Regions from separate parts of the Leucobacter sp. USCH14 genome, predicted to be linked through region 1. Evidence: predicted binding sites of a transcription regulator. Region 1 holds the regulator's gene; the other holds the start of a gene.
The links. The regulator HrcA, encoded in region 1, represses chaperone genes, less so after heat shock. The targets are predictions, from matches to a motif close to TTNGCACTCGNNNNNNNCGAGTGCNAA.
Positions count from the first base shown of each region.

Region 1 (8,058 bases):
GTGAATCCTTTGACCGGGTAGCGATACAGAGCGACGACGCGTGGCATCTTCTCATTCTCTCAGCAGCGCGGCAGCGACGCGGAGGAGAACCGTTCCGATGCGCTGCTCGAACCGGGGCTCGCGCGTGCGATAATTGCGGACAATGTCTCCACGCAGCCTGAACCCTCCTGTACCGGCGTCGACCGACCCCGCGAAGATCCGAAACTTCTGCATCATCGCGCACATCGACCACGGCAAGTCGACGCTCGCCGACCGCATGCTTCAGGTGACGGGCACCGTTCCCGATCGCGAGATGCGAGCGCAGTACCTCGATCGGATGGACATCGAGCGCGAGCGGGGCATCACCATCAAGTCGCAGGCGGTGCGCATGCACTGGGCGACCGATGCGGGCGACTTCGCGCTCAACATGATCGACACCCCGGGGCACGTGGATTTCAGCTACGAGGTCTCGCGCTCGCTCGCGGCGTGCGAGGGAGCGATCCTGCTCGTGGACGCGGCGCAGGGCATCGAGGCGCAGACGCTCGCGAATCTGTACCTCGCCATGGAGAACGATCTCGAGATCATTCCCGTACTCAACAAGATCGATCTTCCCGCGGCTGACCCGGAGCGCGTCTCCCGCGAGATCGCGGATCTCATCGGCGGCGCACCCGAAGACATCCTCAAGGTGTCGGGCAAGACCGGAGCGGGCGTCGAGGAGCTGCTGGATCGCGTGGTCGAGCGCATCCCCGCGCCCGTCGGCATCGCCGACGCTCCGCCGCGCGCCATGATCTTCGACTCGGTCTACGACCCCTACCGCGGCGTGGTGACCTACGTGCGCATGGTCGACGGGAAGCTCTCGCCGCGCGAGAAGATCCAGATGATGTCGACCGGTTCCGACCACGAGGCCCTCGAGGTCGGCGTCTCGGCGCCGGAGCCGAAGCCGACGCAGGGCCTCGCCGTGGGCGAGGTGGGCTACCTCATCACCGGCGTGAAAGACGTGCGTCTCTCCAAGGTCGGCGACACGGTCACGTCGAAGCGCACCCCCGCGACCGAGGCGCTGCCCGGGTACACCGACCCGAAGCCGATGGTCTTCTCGGGCCTGTACCCGCTCGACGGGAGCGACTACCCGGTGCTGCGCGAGGCGCTCGACAAGCTGAAGCTCGAAGACGCTGCGCTCCAGTACGAGCCCGAGACGTCGGTCGCACTGGGCTTCGGGTTCCGGTGCGGGTTCCTCGGCCTGCTGCACCTCGAGATCATCTCCGAGCGCCTGCGCCGCGAGTTCGACCTCGACCTCATCGCCACCGCCCCGAGCGTGATCTACCAGGTGACCACGGACGACGGGCGCGAGATCACCGTCACCAACCCGTCGGAGTACCCCGACGGGAAGATCTCGACGGTTCGCGAGCCGGTCGTCAAGACGGCAATTCTGGCGCCGAAGGACTACGTCGGGGCCATCATGGAGCTCTGCCAGAGCCGCCGCGGCCGGCTCCTCGGCATGGAGTACCTCGGCGAGCGAGTGGAACTGCGCTACAGCATCCCCCTCGGCGAGATCGTCTTCGACTTCTTCGACCATCTGAAGAGCCGCACCCAGGGATACGCGAGCCTCGATTACGAGCCGATGGGCGACCAGGAGGCGGACCTCGTCAAGGTCGACATCCTGCTGCAGGGCGAGACGGTCGACGCATTCAGCGCGATCGTGCATCGCGACAACGCCTACTCGTACGGCACGATGATGGCGGAGCGCCTGCGCAAGCTCATTCCGCGCCAGCAGTTCGAGGTGCCGATCCAGGCGGCCATCGGCGCGCGGGTGATCGCCCGTGAGAACATTCGGGCGATCCGCAAGGACGTGCTCGCGAAGTGCTACGGCGGCGACATCAGCCGAAAGCGCAAGCTGCTCGAGAAGCAGAAGGAGGGCAAGAAGCGCATGAAGATGGTCGGGCGCGTCGAAGTGCCCCAGGAGGCCTTCATCGCTGCGCTCTCGGGTGACGTGGAGGGCAAAGAGGGGGGCAAGCGGTGAGCCAGGATCAGCCTCCCCGTCGCAGCAGCCACGTCGAGATGCCGGTCGCGTACGCCGCGGTCGGCGCCTCAAAGGATCCCGACATCGTGAAGTACCCGCCGGAGGGGATGACCCCGTACGAGGAGGAGTTGCGCCTCGGCAGCGGGCAGGAGCGATTCCTGATCGCCTCGAGCCTGCTGATGACCTGGGGCGCGCAGCGCGGTTCCGGCGTGCGCGTCACCGGCATCGTGCGCGGCACCGGCTCGGAGTACGTCGGTCCGAGCTTCACCAGTGATGGAATGCCGGAGGCCGCGGGCGAGGTCGAGGAGCAGTTCGGGCCCGACGGCGAGCCGTACATCGTCGCGGGTACCACGGCGGTGCTCCACGCCGAGGGGCAGGATCCCCGCAGCGTGCTCGTGGTGTACACCGTCGACGAGGAGCGTCGCGTCGGTTTCGCGTGGGGCACGGGCGATGAAGCGGGCGCTATCGGGGAGCAGCTCTTCGTCATCGAGTTCCGCCCCGACGACACGGTCTGGGCTGTTGCGCGCGGTTTCGTCGCGGCGCCGAAGAACGGGCTGCTCGGGCTGCGCGGTCGCGCGGACGTGCGGGCCGCGCTCGATGCGGTGAAGCGCGGGATCGCCGCTCTCGCACCCGGTGCGCAGCCCGCTCCCGATCTCGGGCCCGCGAATACGGACGAGGCGCTTCCCGTTGAGCAGGCGCCGGTCGCCGAGCAGGAGCCGGTCGCCGAGCAGGCGCCGGTTTCGGAGCCGGATCCCGATCCAGCGCAGGAGCCTCAGCCCGAGCCCGAGGTCGTTTCCGCGCCCGAGCCCGAGGTCGTTTCCGCGCCCGAGCCCGAGGTCGTTCCCGCGCCCGAAGCGGTTCCCGAGCCGGAACCGGGTGCCGCGCAGGACACTCAGCCCGAGCCGGAGGCCGCCGCATCGACGCACCAGCGCAGGCCGAGCAAGCGCTCGTGACGTTGCAGCGGCTGGGATTCGGCCGAACTCGAGTGGAACGGAAGCATCGTGCCGAGCGCGCTGCCTGAGGGCGACCCGGCACCCGAGGACGGCGCCCTCCCGCCCGAGGCGGCGATCGATGCGGACGAGCGCAAGTTCGGCGTGTACGTGCACGTTCCGTACTGCCGGGTGCGATGCGGCTACTGCGATTTCAACACCTACACGGCCAGCGAGTTGGGCGGCACCACGCGCGCCGATTACGCGGACCAGGTCGCGCAGGAGCTGGCCCTCGGCGGTCGTGTGCTCCGAAGCGCCGGGCTTCCCGAACGCGAGGTCTCGACGGTCTTCTTCGGAGGGGGCACCCCGACACTGCTGCCCGCCTCGGATCTCGCCGCAATGCTCGGCCGCATTCGAGCGGAGTGGGGCCTCGCAGACGGCGCCGAAGTGACCACCGAGGCGAACCCCGACTCCGTCGACGCCGCGTACCTGCAGGCACTCGCGGAGGCGGGCTTCACGCGTGTGAGTTTCGGCATGCAGTCCGCGGTGCCGCACGTGCTGGCGACGCTCGATCGCACGCACACCCCCGAGCGCGTGCCGCTCGTCACTCGATGGGCGCGCGACGCGGGTCTGCAGGTCAGTGTCGATCTCATCTACGGAACGCCCGGGGAGAGCCTCGACGACTGGGGGCGCTCGATCGACGCAGCGCTCGCGTGCGAGCCCGATCACCTCTCGGCGTACGCGCTGATCGTCGAGCGGGGCACGAAGCTCGCCGCGCAGATCCGTCGCGGAGAGGTCAGCGCACCCGATGAGGACCTGCACGCGGAGATGTACGAACTCGCGGACGCGCGCTTCGCAGAGGCGGGCTTCTCCTGGTACGAGATCAGCAACTGGTCGCGCACGCCCGAAACCCGCTCGCGGCACAACCTGGCGTACTGGACGGGCGAGGACTGGTGGGCTGCGGGGCCGGGAGCTCACAGCCACGTGGGCGGGGTGCGGTGGTGGAACGTGAAGCATCCGGGCGCCTACGCGCAGCGCATGGCGCAGGGTGCGTCTCCCGCGCACTCGCGCGAGACGCTGACCGACGAGTCGCGTCGCGAAGAGCGCATTCTGCTGGAGACGAGGATCGCCGACGGGTTGCCCGCGGATGTGCTGACCGCGGATGAGCGCCGCGCGATCCCGCAGCTGATCGCCGACGGCCTGCTCGATGGGCGCGCTGCGATCGCCGGTCGCGTCGTGCCGACGCTGCGGGGCCGACTGCTCGCCGATACCGTGGTGCATCGCCTGCTCGGTGCGTGAGAGAGCGTGCGACCGCGGTGAGGTGCGGAGAGCCGCCCGACCCCGCCTGTTCGCTGCGAGCGGGACCGGCCGCGGAGCGCTCGACCTGCGCTAGACTTGGCACTCGGAGCAAGTGAGTGCCAGGGTCAGGAGGGACGATGGTTTCCGAGCGCAGCCTCGCGGTGCTGCACGCGATCGTCGGCGACTACGTCTCGTCGAACGAACCCGTGGGTTCGAAGGCGATCGTCGAGCGGCACAGCTTCGGCGTCTCGGCGGCGACGATCCGCAACGACATGGCCCTGCTCGAGGAAGACGAGCTCATCGCCCAGCCGCACACCTCATCGGGTCGGGTGCCGACCGACAAGGGGTACCGCCTCTACGTCGACACGCTCGCGCGCATCCGACCGCTGAGCTCGGCGCAGCGATCCGCCATCGAGCGCTTCCTGGGCGAGTCCTCCGACCTCGATGACGTCATGGCGCGCACGGTGCGCATGCTCTCCCAGCTCACCAATCAGGTCGCCGTGGCGCAGTACCCGTCATTGCGGCGCACCGTCGTGCGTCACATCGATCTTGTGGCCATCGGCGAGGATCGGGTGCTCAGCGTGCTGATTCTCGGAAGCGGCGTGGTCGAGCAGCAGGTGGCTCTGCTGCCGGCCTCTCGCGTCACCGAGGCATGGGTGCACGGCCTGCGTCAGCGCATCGCCGACGCGGCCATCGGCAGTGACGTCGAAACGGCCGCGAGCGCGGTGGCCCGGCTGGAGGAGGACCTCCCGATGTGGTCGCAGCCCGACGAGACCGACCTCGTGAGGCGCGTACTCGCGGTGGTGCTGAGCCAGCTCCAGGCCAATCGCAACGACCGGATCGCGGTCGCCGGCGCGGCGAATCTCTCGCGCCCCGGCGGGGAGTTCGCGGGCTCGCTGCCCGTCGTGCTCGAAGCCATCGAGGAGCAGGTCACCCTGCTCCGTCTGTTCGGCGAGCTGGTGCACGACGATCGGGAGGTCTCCGCCTCGATCGGCCGGGAGAACGAGGCGTACGGGCTCTCGGAGACGTCGATCATCGCGTCGAAGTACGAGGACGGCGTCGCGATCTCCAAACTCGGCGTCCTGGGGCCGCTGCGTATGGACTACGCCGGCAACATCGCCACCGTGCGCGCGATCGCGCGCTACCTGAACCGGTTCCTGGGGGAGGAGCGGTAGCGACCGCCCCTCCCGACCAGCCAACTTCACCCCGACCTTGAGGAGCAATACAGCGTGGCCGATCATTACGAGACTCTCGGTGTTACCCGCGAAGCGAGCGCCGAAGAGATCAAGAAGGCCTACCGGCGTCTCGCCCGCCAGCTGCATCCGGACGTGAATCCCAGCGAGGAGGCGGCCGAGCAGTTCAAGAACGTCACGCATGCGTACGACGTGCTCAGCGATCCGGAGCAGCGCCAGCGCTACGACATGGGCGGTTCGCAGGGCGGGGCCGCCGGTTTCGGCGACATCTTCGAGACGTTCTTCGGCGGAGGCGGGTTCGGCGGGGCGGGCCAGCGCGGTCCGCGATCGCGCTCCGAGCGCGGCGACGACGCGATGATCCGCGTCGATGTGTCGCTGGAGGACGTGATCTTCGGCACGCAGCGCGACATCTCGGTGAACACGGCCGTGCTCTGCGAGGTCTGCCAGGGCAGCTGCACGCAGCCGGGAACCCACCCCGTCACGTGCGACGTCTGCGGCGGTCAGGGGCAGGTGCAGCGCCAGGTGCGGTCGCTCTTCGGCAACGTCGTCACGATGCACCCGTGCGGCAGCTGCCAGGGATACGGCACCATCATCGAGCACCCGTGCGTGGAGTGCGCCGGCAAGGGTCGCGTGCGCGAGCGCCGTACCTTCCCGATCGAGGTGCCCTCGGGCATCGACACCGGAACGCGACTGCAGATGCGCGGGGGCGGAGAGGTCGGCCCGGGCGGCGGGCCGAACGGCGACCTGTTCATCGAATTCCGCGTCATGCACCACGACATCTTCAGCCGCGACGGCAACGACCTGCTCTGCACCATGCAGCTCTCGATGACCGATGCGATCCTCGGCGCGCAGGCGAAGCTCGCCGGGCTCGACGGCGAGGTCGAGGTCGCGGTCGAGGCGGGCGTGCAGTCCGGCGACATGCTGACGATCCGTGGCCGCGGCATTCAGGGACTGCGGAGCACGACCCGCGGCGACCTGAAGATCGCCGTGCAGGTATCGACGCCGACGAAGCTCTCCAACCGCGAAAAGGATCTCGTGCGGCAGCTCGCGTCTCTGCGAAAGGATGACGCCCCGCATCTCGGCGAGTTCCATCAGGGCTTCTTCGGCAAGATTCGCGACCGCTTCTTCCGCCAGGGCTGAACGTGGCGAACCTCTACTACCGGGAGGATCTCGACGAGAGCGACCTCGTTCCGGGGTCGCTCATCGAAATCGGTGGTGACGAGGGGCGCCATGCGGTGCGCGTCAGCCGCATGCGGGCGGGCGAGCGCACGCTGATCGGGAACGGAGCAGGCGCGCTCGGCGAGGGCGAGGTCGAGGCGGTCGCGAAGGATCGCTTCGCCGTGCGCATCGACCGCGTCCCTCCGCGAGCCGCGCCCTCGGGGCCCCGCCTGGTGCTCGTGCAGGCGCTCGCGAAGGGGGACCGCGACGAGCGCGCCGTCGAGCAGGCCACCGAGTTCGGCGTCGATGCGATCGTGCCCTGGCAGGCCGAGCGCTCCGTCTCCCGCTGGGACGGTCCCGGGGCGCACGAGAAGGCTGCGAAGGGGCTCGCCAAGTGGCGGCGCATCGCTCGGGAGGCGTCGAAGCAATCGATGCGGGCGAGCATTCCCGAGGTGCGTGAACCCGTGGCGCTCAGCGAGCTGCGGGAGACCGCGTCGCGCAGTGATCGCGCGGTCATCCTGCTGCACCCGCGGAGCACGACGCGAGTGTCGACGTGGGCTCGATCGGCTGCGGCGGCAGATCCTCGGCCGGCTGAGCTGCTGCTCGTCGTCGGCCCCGAGGGCGGGTTCACCGACGCGGAGATCGACTCGCTGGAGGCTGCCGGAGCATCGGTGCTGCTGCTCGGCGACACCGTGCTCCGTACGTCATCCGCGGGCCCCGCGGCGATCGCCGTGCTCAACGCCGCCTTCGCCCGCTGGTGAGCTCGCCCTCGTGGTGCCTCCGTGTCCGTCGCCGCTGAGTGCCGATTCATCGAAGGGTTCGTCGCCGCCGAGTACTCGACGCACGCGATCGGCATCGATCTGCTTCGTCCATGAACCGAGCAGGAGCGTTGCGACGGCGTTGCCGGTGAAGTTCGTGAGCGCCCGGCCCTCCGACATGAAGCGATCGATGCCGACGATCACGCCCACTCCGTCGACCAGCTCGGGGCGGTAGGCCTGCAATCCGCCCGCGAGCGTCGCCAGCCCGGCGCCGGTCACGCCGGCGGCGCCCTTCGATGCGATGATCATGAAGACGAGCAGCCCGATCTGCTCGCCGATGCTCATCGGGTCGCCCATGCCTGCGGCGATGAAGAGCGATGCCATGGTGAGGTAGATCGCAGTGCCGTCGAGGTTGAACGAGTACCCCGTGGGCACGGTGATGCCGACCACGGGCTTGGAAACGCCGATGTGCTCCATCTTGGCGATCAGCCGCGGCAGAGCCGATTCGGAGGACGAGGTGCCGACGATCAGCAGGTACTCGCGCCCGAGGTACTTCATCAGCGCGAAGATGTTCACACGGGTGACCGCGTAGAGCAGCGTCCCCAGAACTCCGACGATGAAGACGATGCACGTGATGTAGAACCCGATCATGAGCACCCCGAGACTCCAGATGGCGGAGACCCCCGTCTTGCCGACGACCGCAGCGATCGCTCCGAATGCTCCGA
Region 1 covers NZ_JAQPZP010000008.1:74,953-83,010, reverse strand. Annotated here, with positions in the region: gene PQI23_RS09560 (MOSC domain-containing protein) at 1-47, opposite strand, end outside; gene lepA (translation elongation factor 4) at 143-1,996, shown strand; gene PQI23_RS09550 (DUF1990 family protein) at 1,993-2,949, shown strand; gene hemW (radical SAM family heme chaperone HemW) at 2,998-4,224, shown strand; gene hrcA (heat-inducible transcriptional repressor HrcA) at 4,362-5,399, shown strand; gene dnaJ (molecular chaperone DnaJ) at 5,454-6,557, shown strand; gene PQI23_RS09530 (16S rRNA (uracil(1498)-N(3))-methyltransferase) at 6,560-7,336, shown strand; gene PQI23_RS09525 (cation:dicarboxylate symporter family transporter) at 7,280-8,058, opposite strand, start outside.

Region 2 (8,058 bases), on a different contig from region 1:
AGGGGCCGCAGCTCGGCGCGGGCCCGGCCGATAGAATGGGTGCTCGTGCCTCAGCCGGATCCGCTTGGAATCGGCCTCCGTCAGTCCAGAGAAAGCACCCCGTGACGCACCCCGTACAGAGCATCGCCGGCCGCCGCAGCGCCAGTCGGGGTGCCATCGTCATCACGGCCGCCGTGATACTCATGGTCGTCGGCATCATTCTCTCGGCGGGTCTCGGGCAGCTCTCCATCGGGCCGGCCGAAGTGGTCGGATCGGTGCTGCGGAAGGTCGGAATCGCCAACTTCTGGGCGCCCACCGACGAACTCATGGATCGTACGCTGTGGCAGATCCGCTTCCCCCGCGTGACCATGTCGCTGCTCGTCGGCGCCGCACTCGCGGTCGCCGGCGCCGTGATGCAGGCGATCTTCGGCAACCCGCTGGCGGAGCCGGGCGTCGTCGGCGTCTCGTCGGGAGCGGCGCTCGGCGCGTCCGCGTCCATCACGCTGGGCATCACCGCCTTCGGCGGGTGGACCGTCGCGGTCTTCGCGTTCCTCGGCGGTCTCGCGGCGACCTTCATCGTGTACCTCACCGCACGCGCGCAGGGCAGGACGGAGATCGTGACGTTGCTGCTCACCGGCGTCGCCATCAATGCGTTCGCCGGCGCAGGCCTCGCGCTCTTCACCTTCATCGGAGACACCGCCAGCCGCGAGCAGATCGTCTTCTGGCAGCTCGGCTCGCTCAACGGATCCCGTTGGAACGAAGTCGGGATCGTAGCGGTCGTCGCTGCAGTCGCGGCCTTCATCGCGATCCTGCTCGCCCAGCAGTACGACCTGCTGTCGCTCGGGGACCGCACCGCCGCCCACCTCGGCGTGCGCGTCGAGCGACTGCGCATCCTATCGATCGTGCTCGTCGCCCTGCTGACCGGGGTCGGCGTCGCATTCGTCGGCGTCATCTCTTTCGTCGGCCTCGTCGTGCCGCACCTCATGCGCATGATCCTCGGCCCGGCCCACCGTCTGCTGCTGGTCTGCTCGCTGCTCGGAGGCGCCGTGCTGCTGATCTACGCGGACCTGCTCGCTCGCACGCTCGTCGACGGAGCGGATCTGCCGATCGGCATGCTGACGTCGCTCGTCGGCGGGCCCTTCTTCTTCTGGCTGATCAGACGCAACCGACGACGTTCGGGAGGCTGGGCATGACCGCCGAGCAGGCTTCGCAGGGGCGCGGCGCGATCGCGCAGCGAGTCGCCCACGTGAACTACCATGTCGGGTCGCTGCCGATTCTCACCGACGTCACGATGGACGTGCGCTACGGGGAAGTGCTCGCGCTCGTCGGGCCGAACGGTGCCGGCAAGTCGACCCTGCTCAGCGTGCTCTCCGGCGACATCGTGCCGACCAGCGGCACGGTCGAGCTCGAGGGCCGCGGCCTCGGAGAGTGGCGCGCTCGTGAGCTGGCTCGGTCGCGCGCCGTGCTGCTCCAGGCCAATCAGGTCGCGTTCTCGTTCACGGCCCAGCAGGTGATCGACATGGGTCGCGCGCCGTGGATCGGCACGCCGGAATCCGACGAGGACGAGCGCGCGATCCGCGAGGCGACCGCTGCCGCCGACGTCGGTCATCTGACGCAGCGGGGGTTCCCGCACCTCTCCGGGGGCGAGAAGGCGCGCGTGTCGCTCGCCCGCGTGCTCGCGCAGGAGACGAAGGTCGTGCTGCTCGACGAGCCGACCGCCGCACTCGACTTGAAGCACCAGGAAGCAGTACTCCAGATCGCGCGCGGGCTCGCAGAACGCGGGCGCGCGGTGATCGTCGTGCTGCACGACCTGTCGCTGGCCGGCGCATACGCGGACGAGATCGCGATTCTCGCGGGGGGTGCGCTCGTCGCGCGCGGTGCGCCGGGGGACGTGCTCACCGAGGAGCGGATCGCCGAGGTCTACGGTGCTCCGGTGCGCGTGCTCTCGGACCCGGATACCGGCCGACCGGTCGTGATTCCGCGACGCGCGCTCTGATGCTGTCACCGTTCTGGCAGGTGCACCACTGTAGTGTGTCAGTATCTCGCGGTGCGCGAGCTCGGCTTCATGTAGGCGACATCTGAAAGGATACCGCGTGGCGCGACCGACCGAAGACGGGACCGAGAGTCCCTCTGCCCGTCAGTCGTACCCGGAGGACCGCTTCGATCGCGTGCAGCATTCCGGCCGGGTGGGAGCGCATCGCGTCACCGCGCGGCCCCGGTACATCTGGCAGTACCTCATCGCCGGCCTGCTGGGCTTCGCCGTGCTCACGACCGTGGGCATCCTCGCGGTGCAGAGCATCGGGGGATCGGGCAAGCTGCCGCTCACCTCGTCCGGTGGGACCTCCGGATCAGCGGAGCCGACCGTCGAGGCGGAGCTCGATCCCGAAGCGACGATCGCGATCCTCAACGGCACCTCGACGCAGAACCTCGCGGCAGCGCTCGACCAGATCGTGACGGCGGAGCAGTGGGGCAAGATCCAGTTCTCGGGAAGCGCGGCGACGACCGACGTCGCGATCTCCGCGGTGTTCTACTCGAGCCCCGATGACGCCGCAGCCGCCGCGGGTCTCGCGGAGAAGCTCGGCGGCGTCTCGACCTACACCTCGGAGGAGTACGAGTCGTACGGAGTTCGGCTCGTCGTGCTGCTGGGCGCCGACTACACCGGGCCGGGCCTCGACGAGGCCGCGCAGATCACCGAGGGCGATGCCGACAACGCCACCGATGCGGATGCCGAGGCCGCTGCGGATGCCGAGGGCGAGGACGCCGCGCCGGAGCGGGAGACGAACCCGGATACGGGACGCGAGATCAATCCGGAGACCGGGCTCGACATCGACCCTGCGACCGGATGGGACATCGATCCGAGCACCGGCTTCCCCATCGATCCGGCGACGGGTCTGCCGACGGACCCCGCGAACATTCCGCAGAACGGAACGGAAGTCGGCGGCACCGTTTCCGGTTGACGTCCGACGCACGCGGTGGTTATGGGGCGTTCTCGAAATGTTCGCTCCGCGCGAGCAGACACGCTTGCACTCCCCGGGCCAGAGTGCCAAAATGAGACTTAGCAGTCGATCCGACTGAGTGCTAAACATCCGTGCGCGGGCGTGACGCGTCGGCACGGTGCTCACCACATCGAACACCTCCGGAGGGGCGAATTACATGGCAAAGATCATTGCGTTTGACGAGGAAGCGCGTCGTGGGCTCGAGCGGGGTCTGAACACGCTCGCCGACGCTGTGAAGGTGACGCTCGGACCGCGCGGCCGCAACGTCGTGCTGGAGAAGAAGTGGGGCGCTCCCACGATCACCAACGATGGCGTCTCCATCGCCAAGGAGATCGAACTCGACGATCCGTACGAGAAGATCGGCGCCGAACTCGTCAAGGAGGTCGCGAAGAAGACCGACGACGTCGCAGGCGACGGCACCACCACCGCCACCGTGCTCGCTCAGGCGCTCGTTCGTGAGGGCCTCCGCAATGTCTCGGCCGGCAGCGACCCCATCGCGATCAAGAAGGGTATCGAGAAGGCCGTCGCAGCCGTCTCGGCGAAGCTCCTCGAGAACGCGCAGGAGATCGAGACCACCGACCAGATCGCGGCTACCGCATCGATCTCGGCCGCTGACGAGCAGATCGGTCAGCTCATCGCCGAGGCCATCGACAAGGTCGGCAAGGAGGGCGTCGTCACCGTCGAGGAGTCGAACACCTTCGGCACCGAGCTGGAGCTCACCGAGGGCATGCGCTTCGACAAGGGCTACCTCTCGGCGTACTTCGTCACCGACACCGATCGCCAGGAGGCGGTCTTCGAGGATCCCTACATCCTCATCGTCAACAGCAAGGTCTCGAACATCAAGGATCTGCTCCCGGTCGTCGACCCGGTGATCCAGTCGGGCAAGCAGCTCCTCATCCTCGCGGAGGACGTCGAGGGCGAAGCGCTCGCCACCCTGGTGCTCAACAAGATCCGCGGCATCTTCAAGTCGGCTGCCGTGAAGGCTCCGGGCTTCGGCGATCGCCGCAAGGCCATGCTGCAGGACATCGCGATCCTCACCGGCGGCCAGGTCATCTCGGAAGAGGTCGGCCTCAAGCTGGAGAACGCGACCCTCGACATGCTCGGCACCGCGCGCAAGGTCATCATCACCAAGGACGAGACCACCATCGTTCAGGGCGGCGGCGACGAGGAGGCCATCCAGGGCCGCGTCACGCAGATCCGTCGTGAGATCGAGAACACCGACAGCGACTACGACCGCGAGAAGCTCCAGGAGCGCCTCGCGAAGCTCGCCGGTGGCGTCGCCGTCATCAAGGCCGGCGCTGCGACCGAGGTCGAGCTGAAGGAGCGCAAGCACCGCATCGAGGACGCAGTGCGCAACGCGAAGGCCGCCGTCGACGAGGGCGTGCTGCCCGGTGGTGGCGTCGCGCTCATCCAGGCCGGCAAGGACGTCTTCGAGAGCCTCGAGCTCTCGGGTGACGAAGCCGTCGGTGCGAAGATCGTGCAGACCGCCATCGAGGCGCCGCTGCGCCAGATCGCGCTCAACGCTGGTCTCGAGCCCGGCGTGGTCGCCGACCGCGTCGCGAACCTCGCGATCGGCCATGGCCTGAACGCCGCGACCGGCGAGTACGGCGATCTCGTGGCTCAGGGCATCCTCGACCCGGCGAAGGTCACCCGCTCGGCACTGCAGAACGCGGCGTCGATCGCAGGTCTCTTCCTCACCACCGAGGCCGTCGTCGCCGACAAGCCGGAGCCGGCTGCTGCCGCTCCCGCCGGCGATCCGACCGGTGGCATGGACTTCTAAGTCCTCCGCCTCGGACGGGGTATTCGAACAGGGGTCGCGCCTTCGGGCGCGGCCCCTGTTCGCGTCTCCGGGGTTCTGTTGTTCCGCGGCGAGGTTTTGTTGCTCCGCGTTGGGGCTCTGTTGCGCCGCGTTTGGGTTCTGTTGCTCCGCCTCATGCAGGAGATCCGGCCGGTAGCGGACGCATTTCCACACGAGGCACTGCGGCGTGCGGGATCCACTGCACGAGAGCGACCACAGACGAACGTGAGGCGACAACCACCGCGCAACTGGGTAGCCCGTTGGGCCGGCGTATCGCCTGACTCGCTCACAGATGCCATGTGCCGGCCGCACCGCGGTGTTGCTCACCGATGCGTTGCTGAAGCGCGGGCCCGCTTCAGGCAGCGACCACGATGGAGCTATGAGCATTCGGGCCGAACTCCATCGCGCCGGCGGTCTCATGAGATCGGTGAATCTCATCGATCGTGGGTATACCGCGCACGTCATCGGCTCTGCCTGCGCAGCAGGACTCGTGACCCGGCCGGCGCGAGGCTGGGTCGCTCTGCCGGATGCAGATCGGGAGCTCGTGCTTGCGGCGCAGCGCGGCATGGTGGTGACGTGTGTATCGCCCGCGCGGAGGCTGGGCCTATGGGTGAGGCGGCTCGGGGGACTCCATCTCGCGACTCGATCGCCGAAGCAGCACGCGCTTCGAGGGCCGCATCGCGTGCACTGGGGTGCGACCATCGTCCGACGGGAGCCGTTCGCGATCATCGACTCGATAGAGAACGCGCTCAATTACGTCGCGACGTGTCAGCCGCCGGAGGAAGCTCTCGCGATATGGGAGTCCGCCCTGCACAGCGGGCTCGTCTCCCGCTCCGCGCTCGCCCGGCTTTCCTTCCGGGGAGCCGCACGGCGACTCTTGGAGCAGTGCAGTCCGCACTCCGGGTCCGGCGTGGAGACGTGCGTGTTGCAGCGATTGCGTCGGCTGCGCCTGCACGTCGTTCCGCAGGCGATCTTCAGAGGACGCCCAGAGGACTTCCTCATCGAACGATGCATGATTCTGGAGGTCGACGGGGCGACGCACACTGGTATCCAACGCGATCGCGACAACCGCAATGACGCGCTCGAAGCCCTCGACGGGTACTTCGGTATCAGGGTGTCGTATCGACAGGTGTTCGACGACTGGCCGGAGGTGCAGCGAATCGTCATGACGGCGGTCGCACAAGCGCAGCTTTCAGGAAGTCTTGCGGGACGCGGTGATCGCGCGGGAGCAGCGGCCATCCGTCCACCGCCCGCCGCGTGACCGCCGTGCAGTGGATCCTGTGCCGCGCGGAGCCGGTTCGGGGATCACCCACTGCATCGGGCAGGATCCACTGCTGGACGCGCGGCAGCAGCGGGCGCGAGGGCAGAAGGGCGACTCAGGGGAGGCGCGGGACCGGCATCGTGTCATCAGAGGCGCCTGCACTCGGGAGATCGACTCGGAACGTCGCACCGCCGCCCGGGGTCTCGTGCACACTCACCGATCCGCCGTGCGCGTCGACGATCGACTTGACGATGGCGAGGCCGAGCCCCGAACCGCCGGTCTCGCGGTTGCGGGATGTGTCGGCGCGCCAGAAGCGCCCGAAGATCTTGTCCCTGATCTGCTCGGGCACGCCCTCACCGTGGTCGACGATCTCGAAACGGGCGAACGACTGCGCGCCCGCCTCCGCGACCGGGCTCGAGACCACGAGCTCGATCGGACCTCCATCGGGGGTGTGCCGCATCGCGTTGCCCAGCAGGTTCGTCATGAGCTGCCGCACCTTGTGCTCGTCGCCGATCACCGCGGGTTCTGCCGGGTCGGTCACGACGGTGACCTCCCGGTCGGGCGCCTGCGCACGGGCGTCCAGCGCAGCGTCGGTCGCGAGCTGATTGAGGGGGAGCGTCGCGAGCGCGAGCGGGCGGCGCTCGTCGAGGCGGGCGAGGGCCAGCAGATCCTCGACGAGCGAGGTCATGCGAATGGCCTCCTTCTCGATGCGCTCCATCGCCTGCGCGACGTTCTCGTCCTCCTGCAGCGCCCCCATGCGGTAGAGCTCCGCGTACCCGCGCACGGACACGAGGGGAGTGCGCAACTCGTGGCTCGCGTCGCCGATGAATCGGCGCATGCGCTCGATGGTGCGGGACTGGTCTTCGAGGGAGCCGTCGAGGCGATCCAGCATGATGTTGAGCGATTGGCCGAGGTGCCCCACTTCGGTATGCGGGCTCGAGATCATGATGCGCTTCGAGTAGTCGCCGCGCGCGATCTCGAGTGCGGTGCGCTCCACCTCCGCGAGCGGGAGGAAGGTGGCGGTGACGAGCAGCCGAGTCAGGGCTGCGCCGAGCAGGATGACGGCGATGCCGAAGCCCGTGAAGATGATGATGTACTGCGCGACGGTCTGCGTGACGGGCGCCGTCGACGAGGCGATCAGCAGCGTGCCCGCCGCCTGCCCCTCCTGGTAGATGGGTTTGACGATCGCGTTCCACTTGACCCCGTCGGCGGCGCGAACGCCGATCAGCGCGTTCTCGTACTCCGACATGACCGCGTCGAGCGTGATCCCGGTGACGTCGGGCAGGGTCTTCCGGTCCTGATCGCGCGTATTGTCGCGGATGACGTTGCCGTCCGCGTCGAGCAGGGCGACGTAGTACCCGCTCGGCGCCTGCGTGATGTCTTCGGGCGTGAGCCCGTTGAAGTTCGCGTACGGGCGCAGTGCGGGGGTCGGGTTCTCGCGCAGTCGCTCCAGCGCTTGCGTCTGATTCGCCGTGAGCATCGGCTGCAGCACGGCGAGCGTGCCGACTCCCGCCACGATGAGCCCGAGGAAGAGGATGAAGACCGTGACGCCGGTGATCTTCGCCCGCAGCGAGACGTCGGCCCAACGCTCCGACCAGTTGGGCCGGGACACGCTACTTGACTTCGGTCTTCAGCATGTACCCGAAGCCGCGCTTCGTCTGGATCAGCGACTCCTCGGTCAGCGGGTCGAGCTTGCGCCGCAGGTACGAGATGTAGGACTCGACGATGCCGGCGTCGCCGTTGAAGTCGTACTCCCACACGTGGTCGAGGATCTGCGCCTTCGAGAGCACGCGATTCGCGTTCTGCATGAGGTAGCGCAGCAGCTTGAACTCGGTGGGGGAGAGCTCTACGGAGGCTCCCTGCACGGTCACCTCGTGCGTGTCCTGATCCATCGTGATGGGCCCGACGCTGAGCACCGAGTCCTCGTCCTCCTGGATGGTGCGGCGCAGCACCGCCTTGATGCGGGCGATGATCTCATCGAGGCTGAACGGCTTCGTCACGTAATCGTCGCCTCCGACGGTCAG
Region 2 covers NZ_JAQPZP010000001.1:225,017-233,074, forward strand. Annotated here, with positions in the region: gene PQI23_RS00975 (heme/hemin ABC transporter substrate-binding protein) at 1-2, shown strand, start outside; gene PQI23_RS00980 (FecCD family ABC transporter permease) at 102-1,172, shown strand; gene PQI23_RS00985 (heme ABC transporter ATP-binding protein) at 1,169-1,975, shown strand; gene PQI23_RS00990 (LytR C-terminal domain-containing protein) at 2,073-2,936, shown strand; gene groL (chaperonin GroEL) at 3,133-4,755, shown strand; gene PQI23_RS01000 (hypothetical protein) at 5,696-6,034, shown strand; gene PQI23_RS01005 (sensor histidine kinase) at 6,150-7,646, opposite strand; gene PQI23_RS01010 (response regulator transcription factor) at 7,648-8,058, opposite strand, start outside.
Region 2: a site for HrcA is predicted at 3,035-3,061, ahead of groL (chaperonin GroEL). Genes of this name have one in related genera too.